2 regions of the Lysinibacillus sp. FSL W7-1291 genome follow, and region 1 is predicted to be linked to the other one. Evidence: a T-box and tRNA genes for the amino acid it is inferred to sense, from the RefSeq annotation. Region 1 holds a T-box; the other holds one or more tRNA genes.
What was found. A T-box is a leader RNA that pairs with one kind of tRNA and senses whether it is charged. The one in region 1 lies ahead of NST76_RS15360 (valine--tRNA ligase), so its partner is inferred to be a tRNA-Val.
Positions count from the first base shown of each region.

Region 2: it encodes a tRNA-Val, which carries the amino acid that the T-box ahead of NST76_RS15360 (valine--tRNA ligase) is inferred to sense. The anticodon was not compared.

Region 1 is NZ_CP151994.1:3,167,366-3,170,767, reverse strand. Features, by position in the region: gene NST76_RS15370 (SRPBCC family protein) at 83-529, shown strand; gene NST76_RS15365 (hypothetical protein) at 611-1,375, shown strand; T-box leader at 1,648-1,906, shown strand; gene NST76_RS15360 (valine--tRNA ligase) at 1,988-3,402, shown strand, end outside.
Region 2 is NZ_CP151994.1:114,030-117,431, reverse strand. Features, by position in the region: rRNA gene NST76_RS00615 (16S ribosomal RNA) at 1-575, opposite strand, end outside; tRNA gene NST76_RS00610 (tRNA-Ala) at 723-798, opposite strand; tRNA gene NST76_RS00605 (tRNA-Pro) at 815-891, opposite strand; tRNA gene NST76_RS00600 (tRNA-Arg) at 900-976, opposite strand; tRNA gene NST76_RS00595 (tRNA-Gly) at 1,080-1,154, opposite strand; tRNA gene NST76_RS00590 (tRNA-Leu) at 1,190-1,274, opposite strand; tRNA gene NST76_RS00585 (tRNA-Lys) at 1,292-1,367, opposite strand; tRNA gene NST76_RS00580 (tRNA-Thr) at 1,375-1,446, opposite strand; tRNA gene NST76_RS00575 (tRNA-Val) at 1,455-1,530, opposite strand; rRNA gene rrf (5S ribosomal RNA) at 1,541-1,656, opposite strand; rRNA gene NST76_RS00565 (23S ribosomal RNA) at 1,768-3,402, opposite strand, start outside.

The sequences.
Region 1 (3,402 bases):
AAATTATATCTTTCAGCATGGCCAAATTGTGGGCGATATCGTTTATAATATAGCTATTCATAATAGAAAGTAGTGAATTAATATGGCAACTGGCACACACATGGTCGAAGTACCCGTAGGAATTGATAATGTATGGGAATTCGTCAGTGATATGGAAAAATGGGCAAAGCTTGTCCCAGGTTATAATACACACGAAATGATTGATGACAAACATTCAACATGGACTTTTAAAGGCAATGTTGGCGTTTTGAAAAAAACGGTACAAGTAGAAATTACAATTTTAGAATGGGTAGCACCATCAAAAGTTACATTCGAATTAAAGGGTCTTTCTGATAATTTCACTGGAAATGGCTATTTCCTTGCAGAAAGCATTGATGCTGAAAACACAAAAATGACAGGTTTTTTAGAAGTCGTTGCTGGCGGCTTAGCTGGCCCTGTGTTAAATCCGATTTTTAAACCGATTGTACCAAAGGCAACACAAATGCTAACAGATCGTGTAGCTAATAAAATTAAATTAGTCAATGTTTAAATGATAAGAACATCCATGAAAATGGCATGCTAGAAGTAATATTCTAGCATGCCATTTTTCTAGTAGTATCTATTTATAATTGTGTTCAACTTGAAACACACTAGCATACTATCCTTTAAATCGTCATATGATGCAAAGGGAGGGATTATTATCGAACAAAAAACTTGGAATATGCGAGAAACATTTTGTTTTCCTGGATATGGTTGCCCAACAGAATTAGCTGCTGTACAAATTAAACCACAGTGGCAAGCCATGCAGTTAGAGGATTCACTTCGATTAATGGGCATCTACCATATTACTGCACATGTTCGTTTTGATTTTCAAGATATGCAAGCATTTACAGGTGATGATAATTTAATTACAATTGATGCCCTTGATGTCCAAGGAGATACTGGTTATTTTGAGTATGCTGTCCCTTTACATGTGGATTTACCAAAAGAATCGGATGTCAAAGATTTAATGGTCAAAGATATTCGCCCTAGTCTGTCGAATCAGATGTGTCAGCTTGAGTGGACAGTTACAAGTATTTTTAACGAATATGAACCCGTTGTTGAAAATGATACTTTAGACAATCCACACCTAATGGCTCATGCTTTCGATCAAGAAGAAAAAATGGCTGTGATCGAGGAAAGTGTTCAAGTGAAACAACCTACCGCAGTAGCAGCAGCTTCACGCCAAGAGACCTCTACAACAGTTGACCAAAAGATAGTAATGAGAGAATCCTCAAGCCATATTGTTGTACGTGAATCCAGCACTTGGCATGAAGTGCCTTCCATGATTTGGGACCTAACAGAAGAGTATACACCGCTTAAAGTCCGTGTTTCAAATGATGTCTTTCAAAAGTAAATAGCAGAGAAGTAGTAGGAGCAATAAGAAGACTAAATCGCCTGATGTTGGCACAATAATGACACGGATAAACTGAAAAGCACAAATTGGCACAATAATGGTTCTACAATAAAAACGAACTTGTCGTAGCCAAGGAGGTAAAAGCCAAGGGTTATACTTGCGTCGACGCATTGAATTGTCACTTCCTTTTCTATTTACTTTACTCTTACTAAAAGATGACTAAATCACTTGAAAAATGACACGATTCTGCGGTACAATAAGGAAAATCAAATACAGATGCTATGATAGGGAAGAGTAAATTATGTCTACATTTTCAGAGAGGAAACGGTAGCTGAGAAGTTTCTATTTGTACTTAATTGAAGGTAGCCCTTGAGCAGCTTTAGTGAACTAACAGTAGTTAAAGCCGGTTAAACACCGTTACCGAATTAAGAGCCAGTAGGGAAGGCTGAGAAAATGTGTCATTTAGCATTGATCTTAACCGCTGCTGGAATTAAAGGTGGTACCGCGAATTAAAACTCCTTCGTCCTTTTAGACGAGAGGAGTTTTTTTATTGGGTAAAAAAATGAACAGCATTTCTTTACCAATAGTCTTCAAACAATAGGAGGAGTCAAGATGACAGAAAACATTTCAATGCCAACTAAATATGACCCACAGTCCATTGAAGCCGGTCGCTATGAATGGTGGTTACAAGGGAAATTTTTCGAGGCACAGCCTGAAAGTGGGAAAAAGCCTTATTCCATCGTTATTCCACCACCGAACGTAACAGGTAAATTACATCTTGGGCATGCTTGGGATACAACATTACAAGATATCCTTACTCGTATGAAACGCATGCAAGGCTATGATGCCCTTTGGTTACCAGGTATGGACCATGCAGGGATCGCAACACAAGCAAAAGTAGAAGCAAAACTGCGTGAGGATAATATTACACGTTATGATTTAGGCCGTGAAAAATTCCTTGAAAAAACATGGGAATGGAAAGAAGAATATGCTGGACATATTCGTGATCAATGGGCAAAGCTTGGCCTTGGTTTAGACTACACACGTGAACGTTTCACACTAGATAAAGGTCTTTCAGATGCAGTTAAAACAGTTTTTGTTGAGTTATATGAAAAAGGTTTAATTTACCGTGGCGAACGTATTATCAACTGGGATCCAGCAGCGAAAACAGCATTATCTGATATTGAGGTAATTTATCAGGATGTGCAAGGTGCATTCTATCATATGAAATATCCTTTAGCGGATGGCTCAGGATATGTAGAAGTTGCTACAACACGTCCTGAAACAATGCTCGGTGACTCTGGGGTAGCTGTTCACCCGAACGATGAGCGCTATCAGCATTTAATTGGTAAAACAGTTATTTTACCGATTGTAGGTCGTGAAATTCCGATTGTAGCTGATGACTATGTTGATAAGGAATTTGGTACTGGAGTTGTAAAAATGACACCAGCCCATGATCCGAACGACTTTGAAGTTGGAAATCGTCACAACCTAGAGCGCATTCTTGTGATGAATGAAGACGGTACAATGAATGATCTTGCTGGCAAATATAAAGGGATGGATCGTTTTGAATGCCGTAAGCAAATTGTTGCTGATTTACAAGAAGCAGGCGTGCTGATTCGTATTGAAGAGCATATGCATTCAGTAGGTCACTCTGAACGTTCTGGTGCTGTTGTTGAGCCATACCTTTCAGCACAATGGTTCGTTAAAATGCAACCACTTGCTGACACTTCCCTCGAGCTTCAAAAAGATGAAGAAGGGAAAGTAAACTTTGTCCCAGCTCGTTTTGAAAACACATATTCTCGTTGGATGGAGAATATCCGTGATTGGTGTATTTCTCGTCAATTATGGTGGGGCCATCAAATCCCAGCTTGGTATCATAATGAAACAGGCGAAGTTTACGTAGGAAAAGAAGCCCCAACTGATTCCGAAAATTGGACGCAAGATGAAGATGTACTCGATACTTGGTTCTCTTCTGCGCTCTGGCCGTTTTCTACAATGGGCTGGCCAGATGAGGCAAATGAAGA
Region 2 (3,402 bases), 1.5 Mb from region 1:
CCCAATAATTACGGACAACGCTTGCCACCTACGTATTACCGCGGCTGCTGGCACGTAGTTAGCCGTGGCTTTCTAATAAGGTACCGTCAAGGTACAGCCAGTTACTACTGTACTTGTTCTTCCCTTACAACAGAGTTTTACGAACCGAAATCCTTCTTCACTCACGCGGCGTTGCTCCATCAGGCTTTCGCCCATTGTGGAAGATTCCCTACTGCTGCCTCCCGTAGGAGTCTGGGCCGTGTCTCAGTCCCAGTGTGGCCGATCACCCTCTCAGGTCGGCTACGCATCGTCGCCTTGGTGAGCCGTTACCTCACCAACTAGCTAATGCGCCGCGGGCCCATCCTATAGCGACAGCCGAAACCGTCTTTCAGTGTTTCACCATGAGGTGAAACAGATTATTCGGTATTAGCCCCATTTCCCGGAGTTATCCCAAACTATAAGGTAGGTTGCCCACGTGTTACTCACCCGTCCGCCGCTAACGTCAAAGGAGCAAGCTCCTTCTCTGTTCGCTCGACTTGCATGTATTAGGCACGCCGCCAGCGTTCGTCCTGAGCCAGGATCAAACTCTCCATAAAAGAAATTTGAATAGCTCAAATTGTTTTGCTGGCATCAATTTTGATGTCCAAAATTTTGTTTCGTTCACTAACAGAAGTTAGTTACTGAAAACTTTATTGATTACGTTTTGCTTGTTCAGTTTTCAAGGTTCATTTAATAAATCGAATTGGTGGAGCCTAGCGGGATCGAACCGCTGACCTCCTGCGTGCAAGGCAGGCGCTCTCCCAGCTGAGCTAAGGCCCCATATATTTTTAGGAAATGGTCGGGAAGACAGGATTCGAACCTGCGACCCCTTGGTCCCAAACCAAGTGCTCTACCAAGCTGAGCTACTTCCCGTTCTTTTTTGGCGCGCCCGACAGGAGTCGAACCCATAACCTTCTGATCCGTAGTCAGACGCTCTATCCAATTGAGCTACGGGCGCATTAAAAATGGTGCCGAGGATGGAATCGAACCGGTACGGTAGTCACCTACCGCAGGATTTTAAGTCCTGTGCGTCTGCCAGTTCCGCCACCCCATAAGACATTTGGAGCGGAAGACGAGGTTCGAACTCGCGACCCCCACCTTGGCAAGGTGGTGTTCTACCACTGAACTACTTCCGCATGTGCATAAGTTTTTTTATCTGGCAATGAAATAATGGTGCGGGTGAAGGGAGTCGAACCCCCACGCCTTGCGGCGCTAGATCCTAAGTCTAGTGCGTCTGCCAATTCCGCCACACCCGCTTATTATTATTTAAAAATGGTGAGCCATGAAGGACTCGAACCTTCGACCCTCTGATTAAAAGTCAGATGCTCTACCAACTGAGCTAATGGCTCTAAAAAATGGTGCTTAGCTATAGGAATCGAACCCACGACCTACTGATTACAAGTCAGTTGCTCTACCTGCTGAGCTAAACCGGCATATGGTGGAGGATGACGGGCTCGAACCGCCGACCCTCTGCTTGTAAGGCAGATGCTCTCCCAGCTGAGCTAATCCTCCTGGGTAATATGCCTAGCGATGTCCTACTCTCACAGGGGGAAGCCCCCAACTACCATCGGCGCTAAAGAGCTTAACTTCCGTGTTCGGTATGGGAACGGGTGTGACCTCTTTGCCATCATCACTAGACTTTTAAAAGACAAGATTTATTATAACTTATTTCGTTATAAATGCAAGCTTTTTTAAACTTTCTTGTTCTTTCAAAACTGGATAAACGGTTCATTGAATGGTTCAAACATTTTGGTTAAGTCCTCGATCGATTAGTATTCGTCAGCTCCATGTGTCACCACACTTCCACCTCGAACCTATCTACCTCATCGTCTTTGAGGGATCTTACTTACTTGCGTAATGGGAAATCTCATCTTGAGGGGGGCTTCATGCTTAGATGCTTTCAGCACTTATCCCGTCCACACATAGCTACCCAGCGATGCCTTTGGCAAGACAACTGGTACACCAGCGGTGTGTCCATCCCAAGGTCCTCTCGTACTAAGGACAGCTCCTCTCAAATTTCCTACGCCCACGACGGATAGGGACCGAACTGTCTCACGACGTTCTGAACCCAGCTCGCGTACCGCTTTAATGGGCGAACAGCCCAACCCTTGGGACCGACTACAGCCCCAGGATGCGATGAGCCGACATCGAGGTGCCAAACCTCCCCGTCGATGTGGACTCTTGGGGGAGATAAGCCTGTTATCCCCGGGTAGCTTTTATCCGTTGAGCGATGGCCCTTCCATGCGGAACCACCGGATCACTAAGCCCGTCTTTCGACCCTGCTCGACTTGTAGGTCTCGCAGTCAAGCTCCCTTGTGCCTTTACACTCTACGAATGATTTCCAACCATTCTGAGGGAACCTTTGGGCGCCTCCGTTACCTTTTAGGAGGCGACCGCCCCAGTCAAACTGTCCGCCTGACACTGTCTCCTGCCCCGCTAAGGGGCATGGGTTAGAATTTCAATACAACCAGGGTAGTATCCCACCGACGCCTCCTTCGAAGCTGGCGCTCCGAGATCTCTGGCTCCTACCTATCCTGTACAAGTTGTACCAAAATTCAATATCAGGCTACAGTAAAGCTCCACGGGGTCTTTCCGTCCTGTCGCGGGTAACCTGCATCTTCACAGGTACTATAATTTCACCGAGTCTCTCGTTGAGACAGTGCCCAGATCGTTACGCCTTTCGTGCGGGTCGGAACTTACCCGACAAGGAATTTCGCTACCTTAGGACCGTTATAGTTACGGCCGCCGTTTACTGGGGCTTCAATTCGCAGCTTCGCTTGCGCTAACCACTCCTCTTAACCTTCCAGCACGGGCAGGCGTCAGCCCCTATACGTCACCTTACGGTTTTGCAGAGACCTGTGTTTTTGCTAAACAGTCGCCTGGGCCTATTCACTGCGGCTCTCATGCGCTTGCACGCTCAAGAGCACCCCTTCTCCCGAAGTTACGGGGTCATTTTGCCGAGTTCCTTAACGAGAGTTCTCTCGCACACCTTAGGATTCTCTCCTCGACTACCTGTGTCGGTTTGCGGTACGGGCACCTCTCACCTCGATAGAGGCTTTTCTTGGCAGTGTGAAATCAGGAACTTCGTCCATACGGACTCGCCATCACAGCTCAACGTTACAGTGTGCGGATTTGCCTACACACACGCCTTACTGCTTGGACGCGCATAACCAACAGCGCGCTTACCCTATCCTACTGCGTCCCCCCATTTCTCAAACGGTGAGGAGGTGGTACAGGAATATCAACCTGTTGTCCATCGCCTACGCCTATCGGCCTCGGCTTAGGTCCCGACTAACCCTGAGCGGACGAGCCTTCCTCAGGAAACCTTAGTCATACGGTGGACGGGATTCTCACCCGTCTTTCGCTACTCATACCGGCATTCTC